DNA from 2 places in the Microbacterium sp. LMX7-1.2 genome. Region 1 is predicted to be linked to the other one. Evidence: riboswitches for the same ligand, from Rfam matches in the RefSeq annotation. Region 1 holds a riboswitch; the other holds the start of a gene.
What was found. Region 1 has a riboswitch for thiamine pyrophosphate ahead of MRBLMX7_RS12355 (ECF transporter S component). Riboswitches for the same ligand answer to the same signal wherever they lie in the genome.
Positions count from the first base shown of each region.

Region 2: another riboswitch for thiamine pyrophosphate. It lies ahead of thiM (hydroxyethylthiazole kinase); the one in region 1 lies ahead of MRBLMX7_RS12355 (ECF transporter S component).

Region 1 covers NZ_JBEGIL010000001.1:2,526,416-2,533,664, reverse strand. Annotated here, with positions in the region: gene MRBLMX7_RS12370 (TerC family protein) at 52-1,131, opposite strand; gene MRBLMX7_RS12365 (energy-coupling factor transporter transmembrane component T family protein) at 1,296-2,093, opposite strand; gene MRBLMX7_RS12360 (ABC transporter ATP-binding protein) at 2,090-3,550, opposite strand; gene MRBLMX7_RS12355 (ECF transporter S component) at 3,547-4,203, opposite strand; TPP riboswitch at 4,197-4,306, opposite strand; gene MRBLMX7_RS12350 (D-alanyl-D-alanine carboxypeptidase family protein) at 4,389-5,885, shown strand; gene MRBLMX7_RS12345 (ABC transporter ATP-binding protein) at 5,964-7,249, opposite strand, start outside.
Region 2 covers NZ_JBEGIL010000001.1:3,394,032-3,401,280, forward strand. Annotated here, with positions in the region: gene pheS (phenylalanine--tRNA ligase subunit alpha) at 1-972, shown strand, start outside; gene pheT (phenylalanine--tRNA ligase subunit beta) at 972-3,476, shown strand; gene MRBLMX7_RS16690 (NAD-dependent epimerase/dehydratase family protein) at 3,616-4,581, shown strand; TPP riboswitch at 4,631-4,724, shown strand; gene thiM (hydroxyethylthiazole kinase) at 4,715-5,563, shown strand; gene MRBLMX7_RS16700 (bifunctional hydroxymethylpyrimidine kinase/phosphomethylpyrimidine kinase) at 5,560-7,249, shown strand, end outside.

The sequences.
Region 1 (7,249 bases):
GGGCGCCGGGTCTGTCAGGGTCTGCGGACGCGTCGGAGCGGCGCGACTGGTTCACGAGTGATCCTTGTCTGTGTCGGTCGTGAGGGCGGTGTCGGTCGGGAGGGTGCCGTCGGTCGTGCGGGCGGAGTCGGTCGTGGGAGCCGTCGCGGGCGCGAGCGCCGCGCGCCGCTCGTCGGCGCGGGACTTCATGAGGCTCGCGACGGTCGCGACGGCGATCGTCAGCCCGATGAACACGAGCGAGAACCAGATCGGGATCTCGGGGGCCCACAGCATCGGCTCGCCGCCGTTGATGAACGGCAGCTCGTTGACGTGCATGGCGTGCAGCACCAGCTTGACGCCGATGAAGGCGAGGATCACGGCGAGGCCCTGGGCGAGGTAGACGAGCTTCTGCAGCAGTCCGCCGATGAGGAAGTACAGCTGACGGAGGCCCATGAGCGCGAACGCGTTGGCCGTGAAGACGATGTACGCCTCCTCCGTGAGCCCGTAGATCGCGGGGATCGAGTCGACCGCGAAGATCAGGTCGACGAAGCCGATCGCGATGATCACGAGGAACATCGGGGTGACGAAGCGGCGGCCGTCCTTCTTGACGGTGAGGCGGTCGCCCTCGTACTGGTCGCTCACCGGGAGGATGCGGCGGACGAAGCGCATGAACCGGCCGTCGGCGGGGTTGTGGTCGCCGTCGACGAATGCCTGACGGTACGCGAGCACGAGCAGCAGGGCGCCGAACAGGTAGAAGATCCAGGAGAAGTTCTCGATCAGCGCCGCGCCGACCGCGATGAACGCGCCGCGCATGACGAGCGCGATCACGATGCCGATCATCAGCACCTTCTGCTGGTAGATCTTCGGCACAGCGAAGCCGGTCATCACGATGAGGAACACGAAGAGGTTGTCGATCGACAGCGCCTTCTCGGTCAGGTAGCCGGCGAAGTACTCGCCGCCGAACTTCCATCCGGAGACGACGCCGATGCCGACTCCGAACAGCAGCGCGAGGCCGATGTAGAACGCCGACCAGCGGGCGGACTCGCCCACGGTGGGTTCATGCGGGGTGCGGACGTGCGCGAAGAACTCGTACACGAAGAAGGCGATCGTGACGAGGAGCGTGATGATCCACACGAGGGGGGTGATTTCCACAGGGTTCTCCAGACGAGGGCGTGACGATGTCGACGCCAAGGTCTTCTCCATCCTCGTGGACGAGGACCGGGGACCCGGGATGCAGAGACATCCGTAATGACGAGCCGCCCGTGGCGGAGTACTCCCCTTGGGTTACCTCGATGATACCAGGCGGTCGGGACCGCTCAGGCCGTGGGGCCGAGGATGAAGTTCCACGATCCCGTGAGCACGGCCACGGTGAGCGCCGTGACGGGGATCACGGCGGCGACGAGCACGAGGGCTGTGTCCCGTCGATCCCAGCGCGACTCCCGAGCCCACGAGCGGATGCCGGGGCCGCCGAACCCCCGGGCCTCCATCGCGGTCGCGAGGGACGAGCCGCGTCGGATCGCCAGCACGAACAGGGCGAAGGCCATGCCGAACGCCCGCCGCACACGGCCTTCGTCCGCGACGCCGCGCGCCCGTCGGGCCAGGGACAGCGCGCGCCAGTCGTCGACGAGCAGGCCGAGCATCCGCATCCCCGCGAGCGCCCCGACCACGAAGCGCGCCGGGAGGCGCAGCCGCTGCGCGAGATCGTCCGCCAGATCGGTCGGATCGACGGTGACGAACAGCACCACCGCGGGCAAGCCGATCGCGAGCACGCGCACCGCTGTCGCCGCGGCGAGCGCCAGGGAGCCGTCGCTCACCCGCATGACCAGCCACTCGAAGTGGATCGTGCCGCTCGTGGCGCCGTAGAGCGCGATCGTGACCGCCCCGAGGGGCGCTGCGATCCACAGCACGGCCGTGCGGGTCCAGAACTCCCGGGCGCGAAGACCCGCGAGCACGAGCAGCGGGATCTCCAGCAGCAGCGCCACGGCGGCGGAGACGACATCGATCGTGAGCACGAGCGGCAGCGCGATCAGCAGCGCCGCTGCGAGCTTCGCCAGCGCCGACCGCGGGGCGATGGGGCCGGGGCGCTCTATCCGCGCCGTGAGAGGGTCGATCATCGCCCGACCTCGATCCGCCGTGCGTGCAGCGCCGACAGCACGGCCTCGTCGTGGCTGATCGCGACGACGGCGGTGCCCTCGTCGCGCAGGCGGGCGATGAGGCCCACGAGCTCGGCCCAGGTCGCGGCATCCTGTCCGAACGTCGGTTCGTCGAGCACGAGCATCCGCGGACGTGTGGCGAGTGCGGCAGCGACCGTGAGCCGCCGTTTCTCGCCTCCGGAGAGCGTGTAGGGGTTCGCGTCGGCGAGAGCGCGGAGCCGTAGCCGGTCGAGCAGGTCGTCCGTGCGCGCGGCGGCCTCCGCGTCGGGCAGTCGCAGGGCCCGGGGCCCCACCGCGAGCTCCTCGCGCACGGTCTTCGCGAGCAGCTGATGCTCGGGCGTCTGCAGCACGGTGGCGATGCGCGTGAGCAGGGCGCGTGAGCTCCAGCGCATCGGATCGGGTCCGGCTCCGTCCGCGAGCACCGGCTGCGCCTCGACCCGGCCGCGCTCGGCCGGGAGGAGACCCGCGAGCGTGAGTCCCAGGGTCGATTTGCCCGCGCCGTTCGGTCCGGTCACGCCGAGCACCTCGCCCGCACGCACGTCGAGGTCGAACGGGCCGGCGACGGCGAGTCCGCGTCGGCGTGCGACCTCCAGCTCTCGGGCCTCGAGCAGCACTGGGCCGGGTGCGGACGACGGCGGTGCCGGCACACGAGGCGGATGACCGGGCACCCAGACGCCGGATGCCGCGAGCTCGGCGCCGCGCGCCCCGAGAACCTCGTCCGGGGAGCCGTCGGCGAGCACGACCGTCCCCTCGGCTTCCGCGCCGAGGACGATCACGCGGGTCACGAGCGGCAGCCACACGTCGATGCGGTGCTCGATCACGACGAGTGTCGCTCCCGTGGCATCGAGGGCCGACGCGACGGCATCCCGCACGTCCGCGACGCCCTCGGGGTCGAGATTGGCGGTCGGCTCGTCGAGCAGGATCGCTCCGGGTCGCATCGCGAGCACGCCGGCCAGGGCGAGGCGCTGCTTCTGCCCGCCCGACAGCGCAGCGGTCGACCGGTCGAGGTCGACGTCGAGCTCGACGGCATCCAGCGCCTGCCGCACCCGCTGCCAGATCTCCTCGCGTGGGACGCCCAGGTTCTCGCAGCCGAACGCGACGTCGTCACCGACCCGCGCGAGGATCGTCTGGGTGTCCGGATCCTGCAGGACCATGCCGACGCGGCCCCGCGCCTCGGTCGGCGCGCGCCCGTCGACGAACAGCGCCCCGAGGGTCTCCCCCTCGTCAGCACCGCCGAGCACGCCGCCGAAGCCCTGCAGCAGGGTCGACTTGCCCGAGCCGGAGGCGCCGAGCAGCAGCACGCGCTCCCCCGGCTCGATGCGCAGATCGATGTCGCGCACGGCCCAGCGGCGACGCGTCGCATACCGCCACCCCCAGCCGCGGGCGTCGAGGGCGGCCGGAGTCCCCGGCGCGGTCACACGCGTGCGGTGACCTCACGCCCGGCGGCGAACCGGCTGAGCGCTCCGGTCGCGGCGAGACCTCGGGCGATGAGCCAGGCTCCGAGGCCGGCGATGATCGCCCCCGAGATCGTCGTCGACACGATGTACACCGTCGTGAAGAGCGTGTCGGCGCCCGCGTACCAGAGGATGCGGTCGTTGATGCCGCACGCGAGGCCCGCGCCGGCGCCCGCGAGCATGGCCACCGGCAGACGCCACACGCCGTACAGGAAGACGAGGAAGATCAGCTCGGCGCCGAGACCCTGCACGAGACCCGACACGATCGTGAGCGGACCCCAGGCGTTGCCGACGAGTGCGGAGATGATCGCGGCCACGAGCTCGGTGTACAGCGCGGCGCCCGGCTTGCGGATGATAAGTGCGCCGAGGACGCCGGCGATGAGCCACGGTCCGGCCAGCAATCCCTGCACACCCGGCAGCAGCGGCTTCAGGATGCTGCTCGGCACCTCGTAGCCGACGTTCCAGAGCAGGAAGATCAGGGCGCACGCGACGGCGATGACGCTGGCGACGACGATGTCGACGACCCGCCAGCGCCAGAGCTCGGGGCGGCCGAGTCCCTTCGCGGACGCGCTGATGGCAGCGGATTCCGTGGTGGATCCGGACGTGGATGTGCTCATTGAATGCTCCTCCCTGCGCTGGCATGACCCAGATCAGGTTCGACGGTCGAAGCGCGATTCGCTCCCTCTCAGCCCGGCTCGCCGGACTCCCGTGGTTGTGCTCTCGATCCTAGCCGGGTTCGACACTCCTGTCTCGTCGGCCCGCAGCGCCGGGATTCCGTGCCGGGATTGGGTACCGTGAGGGGGTGACCGCTCCGCACTCCCCTGAGGCCGCCCCGGACACGTCGCCCACGGACGCGACGTCGGTGCTGACGCGCCCGCCGGTGGAGACCGCCGAGGCTGAGCCTTCCGGCGCCGAGAGCGCCCCGGAGACCCGATGGGCCGCGGCCGGGTCAGGCGGCACGGCTCTCACCTGGGTCGACCCGCTCGAGGTCGCGGAGCTCACGTCGACCGGACCTCTCACGCTGGACGCGGATCCGGAGGCGGCCAGCACTCTGCTGCGGGGCGCGCGGCTGCGTTCTCGGGCGGCGAGCCCCGGCATCCTCGTGCCCATCGGCGCCCTTCTCGGACTCCTGGGCACCTACGCGGGGGCGACCATGCTGTGGCCGTTGCATGAGCTGCCGCCGACCGTGCAGGCCGCCACCTTCACGCCGACGGCACCCGCACCGGCGGAGATCCTCTGGCCCGCGCAGGGCAGTGCCGCCGTCGGCATCGGCGGACTCGGCACGACCGCATCCTCCCTCGACCCGGCCGTGATCGCGAGCGTCACGAAGGTCGTCTCGAGCCTCATGGTGCTCGACCGCATGCCGCTCGCCGTCGGGGAGCAGGGGCCCGAGTTCGCGTTCACGCGTGCCGACAACCAGGCCTACTGGCAGTACCGCCGGTCCGATCAGTCCGCGCTCGACGTGCCCGTCGGCGGAACGCTCACCGAGTACCAGATGCTGCAGGGCACCCTGCTGGGATCGGCGAACAACTACATCGACCGTCTCGCCCGAGAGATTTGGGGATCGGATGAGGCGTTCGCCTCGGCGGCGACGGTGTGGCTGCGGGATCGCGGCCTCGACGGGATCACGATCGCCACGCCGTCCGGGTTCGACGAGCGCAACACGGCGACCCCGGCATCGCTGATCGCTCTGGCCGAGCGCGCGATGCAAAATCCCGTGTTCGCGAGCATCGTGAGCACGCCGTCGGTGGACCTGCCCGGGGCGGGAACGGTCGTCAACACGAACGGGATGCTGGCCGACGCCGGTGTCGTCGGCGTCAAGACCGGCACGCTCGGCGACAGCTGGAACCTCCTCACGGCGAAGGACATCGTGGTCGACGACACGACCGTCCGGATGTACGCGGCGGTGCTGGGGCAGGTGGATGACGAGCAGCGTCTGTCCGAGACGCGTGCCCTGTTCGCCCAGGTCGAGGCCGCACTCGCGGCACAGGAACCCGCGGTCGAGAAGGATGCCGTGATCGGCACCGTGACGACGTTGTGGGGCGAGACGGTGGACATCGTCGCGGATGCCGACACCCCCATCATCCTGTGGAACGGCGTGGGCGCGCAGGCGACCCCGACCTTCGATCTCGGCGATCGCCGGGAGGGTGGCGACGAGGCGGGAACGCTGCTCGTGTCCGGGCCTCTCAACTCCGTGGTGACGCCCCTCAGCCTCGCGGAGGATGTCGACGGGCCGAGTCCCTGGTGGCGTCTCACGCATCCGCTCGAACTCTTCGGCCTCACCGAAGCCCAGCGCTGACTCAGCCCCGTCGATGCGCTGACCGCGGACGCGAGAGCGCCGCGCCCCGGGAGGGACGCGGCGCTCTCGTGTTCCTGCTCAGGTCTGTGAGTCGCCGTCCGGGCGCTCGACCACGGCTTTCGCTGCCGCGGCTTCGGCGACCGGCTGCTGCGCTCCGACGGAAGCGCCCACCTGGGCCGCTGTCTGCTCTTCGGCTTCGCCGCTCACGACGACGGGCGTGGTGCCGGTGAGGGCCTCTTCCGCGTCGATGTCGGTCGCGGCCTGCTCGAACTGCGACTGGTAGAGGCGCCAGTACGCACCCTGCGCGGCGATGAGCTCGTCGTGCGTGCCCTTCTCGACGATGTCGCCGTGCTCCATCACGAGGATGAGGTCGGCGTCGCGGATGGTCGACAGACGGTGCGCGATCACGAACGACGTGCGTCCCTGACGGAGCGCAGCCATCGCGTTCTGCAGAAGCAGCTCGGTGCGCGTGTCGACGGCAGACGTCGCCTCGTCGAGGATCAGGATCGACGGCTGCGCCACGAACGCGCGGGCGATCGTGATGAGCTGGCGCTCGCCGGCCGAGACGTTCGACGCGTCCTCGTCGAGCACGGTGTCGTACCCGTCCGGGAGCGCGTGCACGAAACGGTCGACGTAGGTCGCCTTGGCCGCCTCGTACACCTCGTCGTCGGTCGCGGACGACCTCCCGTACCGGATGTTCTCGCGGATCGACCCTGCGAACAGCCACGGGTCCTGCAGCACCATGCCGGTGCGCGACCGCAGATCCTCACGGGTGATCTCCGCGATGTCCTGACCGTCGAGCAGGATGCGCCCGCCGTTCAGCTCGTAGAACCGCATGATCAGGTTGACCAACGTCGTCTTGCCCGCGCCGGTCGGGCCGACGATCGCGACCGTCTGACCGGGTTCGACGCGGAACGACAGATCCGTGATGAGCGGACGCTCCGGCGTGTACGAGAACGCCACGTTCTCGAACTCGACGACGCCCTTGCCCTCGTCGAGCTTCGGAGCGTCGACGGCGTCTGCCTCCTGCTCCGGGGCGTCGAGCAGCTCGAACACCCGCTCGGCCGAAGCGGTGCCCGACTGAACGACCGCGGCCATGCCGCCCAGCTCCGACAGCGGCTGCGTGAACTGCTGCGAATACTGGATGAATGCCTGCACGTCGCCGAGGCGCAGCTGGCCGTTGGCGACCATGAGGCCACCAAGCACCGCGATGCCGACATAGGTGAGGCTGCCGACGAAGGTCATCGCCGGCATGATGATGCCGGAGAGGAACTGCGCCTTGAAGCTGGCCTGGAAGAGCTCCTCGTTCTCGTCCTTGAACTTGTCGAGCGCGTCCTGCTCGCGGCCGAACACCTTGACGAGAG
Region 2 (7,249 bases), 870 kb from region 1:
TCCGCAGCCGCTGACACCGCCGAGTTGAAAGCCGCCCGTGCGGCGCACGTCGCGGAGGGGTCGCCGCTCGCGGTCCTGAACGCCTCGATGCGTCAGGTCGCCCCAGAGAACAAGGCGGCGTTCGGCAAGCTCGTCGGTCAGGGACGCGGACGTGTGACCCAGGCGCTGGCGGCAAAGGAGTCCGAGCTCGCCGCCGCCGAGGTGGCCGCCCGGCTGGAATCCGAGCGCGTGGACATCACGGCCGTGCCCTCGCGCACGCGTGTCGGCGCGCGGCATCCGCTCACCCTGCTCAGCGAGCAGATCTCCGACATCTTCGTCGGCATGGGGTGGGAGATCGCGGAAGGGCCGGAGCTCGAGCACGAGTGGTTCAACTTCGACGCCCTGAACTTCGACGTCGACCACCCGGCCCGCCAGGAGCAGGACACGTTCTACGTCGACCCCGCCTCGCGCCACCTCGTGATGCGCACGCACACGAGCCCCGTGCAGGTGCGCTCGATGCTCGACCGCGAGGTGCCCATCTACGTGCTGTGCCCCGGCCGCGTGTACCGCACCGACGAGTTCGATGCGACGCACCTGCCGGTGTTCACGCAGTTCGAGGGCCTCGTGATCGACAAGGGCATCTCGATGGCCCACCTCAAGGGCACGCTCGACCACGTCGCGCGTCAGCTCTTCGGACCGGAGGCCAAGACGCGCTTCCGCACGAACTTCTTCCCCTTCACCGAGCCCTCCGCCGAGCTCGACCTGTGGCACCCGACCTTCAAGGGCGGCGCGCGCTGGATCGAGTGGGGCGGATGCGGCATGGTGAACCCGAACGTGCTGCGCGCGGCCGGGATCGACCCCGACGTGTACAGCGGCTTCGCGTTCGGGATGGGCGTCGAGCGGGCACTGATGTTCCGCAGCGACGTGCAGGACATGCGCGACATGGCCGAGGGCGATGTCCGCTTCAGCGAGCAGTACGGGATGGTGGTGTGATGCGCGTCCCGCTCTCGTGGTTGCGTGAATACGTCGATGTGGCAGCGGATGCGACGCCCGAGGACGTCCTCGCGGCGATGGTGTCCGTCGGGTTCGAGGAGGAGGACGTCCACCGCTTCGAGCTCCAGGGTCCGATCGTCGTCGGTCAGGTCGTCTCGCTCGAGCCGGAGCCCCAGTCGAACGGCAAGACCATCAACTGGTGCCAGGTCGACGTGGGCGAGGAGCACGGCGGCGTGCGCGGCATCGTCTGCGGCGCGCACAACTTCACGGCCGGTGACAAGGTCGTGGTGACGCTGCCCGGGGCCGTGCTGCCCGGGCCGTTCCCGATCGCGGCGCGCAAGACCTACGGGCACGTGTCCGACGGCATGATCGCCTCGGCGCGTGAACTCGGTCTCGGCGACGAGCACAACGGCATCGTCGTGCTCTCCGACCTCGGCCTCGACGCGCCGGTCGGCACCGATGCGATCGCCCTGCTCGGCCTCGACGACGTCGCCGTCGATGTGAACGTCACCCCCGACCGCGGCTACGCGTTCTCGGTGCGCGGCATCGCCCGCGAGTACTCGCACGCGACGGGGGCGGAGTTCCGCGACCCCGCCGAGCGCGACTTCGCCGAGCTGCAGCCGGGCGCCGGCCACACCGCGATCGTCGACGACACCGCTCCCGTGCGCGGCAAGGTCGGCGCGAGCGAGTTCGTCACCCGCGTCGTGCGCGGCGTGGATCCCTCGCGCCCGACCCCGCCGTGGATGATCGCGCGTCTGTCGCTCGCGGGCGTGCGCTCGCTGGGCGTGCTGATCGACATCACGAACTACGTCATGCTCGAGATCGGCCAGCCGCTGCACGGCTACGACCTCGACAAGCTCGCGGGCGGCATCACGGTGCGCCGTGCGACTCCCGGCGAGAAGATGACGACGCTCGACGGGCAGGAGCGCACGCTCCACGTCGAGGATCTCCTGATCACGGACGAGTCCGGTCCGATCGGCCTCGCCGGCGTCATGGGCGGCGGCACGACCGAGATGAGTGAGACGACAGCGAACGTGCTGATCGAGGCCGCGACCTTCGACCCGATCACGATCGCCCGCACAGCCCGCCGGCACAAGCTGCCGAGCGAGGCGTCCAAGCGCTTCGAGCGCGGCGTCGACCCGCTCGTGCCGTTCGTCGCGGCCCGCCGCGCGGCCGACCTCATGGTCGAGCTCGCGGGCGGAACGCTCACCGACGAGGGCGGCGCGCTGTTCGCCGAGGTCTTCGTGGCCGAGATCGAGCTCCCCGCCGGTTTCGTGCAGGGCCTCATCGGCGTCGACTACACGGATGCCGAGATCACCGGTGCGCTCACGACGATCGGCGCTGAGGTCACGGACTCCGAGGCCGGTTGGACCGTCATCCCCCCGACCTGGCGGCCCGACCTCACCGACAAGTGGTCCCTCGCGGAGGAGGTCGCCCGCATCCACGGGCTCGACCGCATCCCCTCTGTGCTGCCGACCCCGCCCTCGGGTCGTGGTCTCACGGTCCTGCAGCAGGGGCGTCGCCGTGTCGCGAACGCCCTCGCCGCGGCAGGATTCGTCGAGACGCCGTCGTTCCCGTTCACGACCGACGCGCAGAACGACCTGCACGGCTCGCCCTCGGGGGAGCACGTGCCCAGCATCCGACTGGCGAACGCGCTCGACGGCGCAGCCCCCTTCCTGCGTCGTTCGCTCGTGCCCGGTCTGCTCCAGATCGCGCACCGGAACATCTCGCGCGGCCTGACCGACCTCGCTCTGTTCGAGACCGGTGTCGTCTTCCTGCCCGAGCCCGGCGTCGAGTACGGCACAGCCGAGGTCCCGCCCCTGGGCATCCGTCCCTCCGACGAGACGCTCGCCGCGCTGAACGCCTCGATCCCGCCGCAGCACCGCCACGTGGCGGTGCTTCTCACGGGCAACGTGGTGGCGCGCCAGCCTGGTCGTGCTGCGGAGGCGGCGGGTCTGGGTGAGGCTCTTGACGCTGTGCGCGTGATCGGTGAGGCCGCCGGCGTCACGATCGACGTCGCCCAGTCTCAGCGCGCCGCGCTGCACCCCGGACGCACCGGTGTGCTCACGGTCGGCGACGTCGAGGTCGGCTATGTGGGCGAGCTCCACCCGGATGTCGCGGCCGACGCGGATCTGCCGGGTCGGGCCACCGTGGTCGAGCTCGACCTCGACGGCATCCTGGCCCTCGCGGGAGAGAAGCCGATCGCCGCGTCGCTGTCGACCTTCCCGGCGGCGACGCAGGACGTCTCGCTCGTCGTGGGCGCCGATGTCCCCGCGGGCGACGTGAGCGCTGCCCTGACCGAGGGGGCGGGCACGCTGCTCGAGTCGGTGCGCCTGGTCGACGACTACCGCGGCGAAGGCGTGGCTGAGGGCTCCAAGAGCCTGACGTTCGCGCTGCGCTTCCGCGCCGAGGATCGCACCCTCACCGCCGCGGAGGCCACGGAGGCCAAGCTCGCGGGCGTCGCGGTTGCCGCGGAGCGCTTCGGCGCCGTCATCCGCGACTGATCCTGCTTCTCCGGTCGCAGTTCGTGCCGTCCGAGGGGCGCCGATGCGGCACGAACTGCGACCGGAAGGCAGAGGGAACCGGATCCGCTGTGAGCGGAGGCCCCTTCCGCTCGTCGGCGGATGCTGGTGACATGGGCTCATGACGGATGTGCTGATCCTCGGCGGAACGGGCTGGCTCTCGGGCCGCATCGCGCAGCGCTGGCTGCTCTCAGGCGCGACCGTGACGTGCCTCGCCCGCGGCGGGCGTCCTGCTCCCGAGGGGGCGTCGCTGATGATCGGCGACCGCGACGCCGCTGACGTGTTCGACCTCGTCGCCGCGCGCGACTGGGACCACGTGGTCGATGTCTCGTCCCGGGCCGATCACGTGCGCGCGGCCGTCGAGGCGCTCGGCGACCGCGCCGGGCGGTGGACGTATGTGTCGTCGATGTCCGTCTACGCCGACGACGCCACCCCGGATGCCGACGAGACGGCGCCTCTGCTCGCGGCGGCGCGGCCCGGCGACGGGTACGACTACGGCGCGGAGAAGGTCGCCGCCGAGATGGCCGTGAACACCCTCGGCGATCGCGCACTGGTCGTGCGTCCTGGGCTGATCGTCGGAGACGGCGACCCCAGCGACCGGTTCGGCTACTGGGCTGCCGCCTTCCTCCGCGACGGCGACGGGACGATCCTGCTGCCGGAGACACACGATCGCCTGACGCAGGTGATCGACGTCGATGACCTCGCCGACTTCATCGTGTCGACCTCGGCGACGGGCGCGGTGAACGCGATCGGCGACCGGCATCCGCTCGGCGACGTGATCGAGCGGGTGCGGACGGCCGCAGCGCACCGCGGCGACACCCGGACCGCCGGTGACGACTGGCTGCTCGCCCACGACGTGGAGTACTGGATGGGCGACCGGTCGCTGCCGCTGTGGCTCCCCGCCGAGATGACGGGATTCATGTCCCGGTCGAACGACCGGTACAGAGCCGCCGGGGGCGAGCTCAGGGACCTGGACGAGACGATCGCTCGCGTCATCGCCGACGAGAACGAGCGCGGCGTCGACCGCCCGCGACGTGCGGGCCTGACGCGCGACGACGAGCTCGAGCTGCTCAAGCTGCTCGACTGATACGCGCGCCGCGACCTCGGGGGAGACCGGGACACATCGCTAGACTGCGATCAGTGACACGGGGTGCCGCAACCGCGGCTGAGAACAGACCCGTCGAACCTGATCTAGTTCGTACTAGCGAAGGGATGTCGCAATGAGCGATCTTCTGCGTCCGCATTCCACCTCGACCTCGGCGGTCGCCGCCGCGGAGCTGCTGTCGGCTCTGCGTGAAGCACCGCCCTTGACCCACTGCATCACGAACACCGTGGTGACCGGATTCACGGCCAACGTGCTGCTCGCACTCGGCGCTGCGCCGGCGATGGTCGACATCGTCGGAGAATCCGGCATGTTCGCCGGCGTCGCCTCCGGACTGCTGGTGAATCTCGGCACGCCGACGCCCGAGCAGCGGGCCGCGAGCGTCGAGGCCGCAGCCGCCGCGGGGCTCGCCGGCACACCGTGGGTGCTCGACCCCGTGGCGATCGGCGCGCTGCCGATCCGCACCGCACTCGCGCACGAGCTGCTCTCCGCTGGGCCGACCGCGGTGCGCGGCAACGCTTCCGAGATCCTCGCGCTCGCGGGAGAGAGCGGCGGCGGACGCGGCGTCGACGCCACAGACACGACGGATGCTGCGGCCGAGTCGGCGATCGGGCTGGCTCGGCGCTCCGGTGCCGTGATCGCAGTCTCGGGACCGATCGACCTCCTCACGAACGGGGAGCGGATGCTGCGGATCGAGAACGGTCATGAGCTCCTCACCCGCGTCACCGGCGGAGGCTGCGCTCTGGGGGCCGTGATGGCGGCCTTCCTCGGCGCGGCCCGGGCGACCGGCGCCGAGGCGCTGACCGCCGTCGGCGCGGCGACGCTCGTCTACACGATCGCTGCGGAGCGGGCGGCCCGTACCGCATCAGGTCCGGGCAGCTTCGCGGTCGCTCTGCTCGACGCGCTCGCAGGACTCGACCCCGACGACGTCGCGGGTGCCGCACGCGTCGAGGAGGTCGCGCTGTGATCGCCGACCTGTCCCTGTACCTCGTGACCGATCCGGTGCTCTGCGGCGATCGAGGCGTCGTCGAGACCGTGCGTCGAGCGGTCGACGGAGGCGTGCGCATCGTGCAGCTCCGTGACAAGCAGGCCACCGACGCCGAGATCACGGTGCAGCTCGTCGAGCTCTCCGAGGCGATCGACGGGCGCGCGCTGCTGCTCGTCAACGACCGGTTGGACGCGGCCCTCGCCGCGCGATCGCTCGGCGCCCGCGTCGACGGAGTGCACCTCGGACAGAGCGACGCCTCGGTCCTCCGCGCCCGAGCCGAGCTGGGCCCGGACGCCCTGATCGGCCTGACCGCGAACACACTCGAGCATCTCTCTGCGGTGGCCGCGCTCCCGACCGGGACGGTCGACTATCTCGGGGTGGGGGTGATCCGCCCCACGAGCACCAAGCCCGACCATCCGCCGGCACTCGGCGTCGAGGGGTTCCGCGCCATCGCCGGGGCCAGCCCGCTGCCGTGCGTCGCGATCGGGGGAGTCGGGATCGACGATGTCGCCACGCTCCGCCGCGTGGGCGCCGCGGGCGTCGCGGTGGTCTCGGCGCTGTGCGCCGCCCCCGACCCCGCATCCGCGGCGGCGGCGTTCCTCTCGGAGTGGCGGAGCGCCGGCATCCCTCGCGTCCTGAGCATCGCCGGCAGCGACCCGTCCGGGGGAGCCGGCATCCAGGCCGACCTCAAGTCGATCGCCGCGAACGGCGGGTACGGCATGGCGGCCGTGACCGCGCTCACGGCGCAGAACACGCAGGGGGTGCGCGATGTGCACGTGCCACCCGCCGACTTCCTGCGCGCGCAGCTCGACGCGATCTCCGAGGACATCGTCGTGGACGCCGTGAAGATCGGGATGCTCGCGGATGCCGACGTCATCCGGGTCGTCGCCGACTGGGTCGACGCGGTGCACCCGCCGATCGTGGTGCTCGACCCGGTCATGGTGGCGACGAGCGGAGACCGACTTCTCGACGCCGACGCGGAATCGGCGCTGGCGCGGCTGCTCGTGCGCGCAGACGTGGTGACGCCGAACCTCCCCGAACTCGCGGTGCTCGCGGGCCGCCCGGTCGACGGCTGGGACGACGCGCTCACCGCAGCGCAGGACCTGTCGCGGCGGATCGGCGCCGCCGTGCTCGTGAAGGGCGGCCATCTTCCCGGCGATGACGTGCCCGACGCGCTCGTCGACGCGAGCCGAGGCGGTCTTCGTGAGTTCGGGGGAACGCGGATCGCCACCGAGAACACGCATGGCACGGGATGCTCGCTCTCCGCCGCCCTCGCGACACGCCTGGCCCGCGGTGACGGGCCGGTCGACGCGGTGTCGTCGACACGCGACTGGCTGCGCGGATCCCTGCGCGCGAGCGGTGCGCTGCACGTCGGCCGTGGGCGCGGTCCTGTGAATCACTTCTCGGCGCTGTGGGAGAGCGGAGGTGTGTCGCGTCCGTCCCCCGAGGAAGTCCGCAACGACTGGTGGGAGGCCATCGCGCCGCACCGCGCGGGCATCGACGACCTGCCGTTCATCCGTGCGCTCGCCGCAGGGACCCTCGACCGCGCGCCGTTCCTGTTCTATCTGCAGCAGGACGCTCTGTACCTGCGGGAGTACGCGCGTGTGCTCGCGGAGGCCTCGCGGCGCGCCCCGACATCGGCCGAGCAGGCGTTCTGGGCGGACT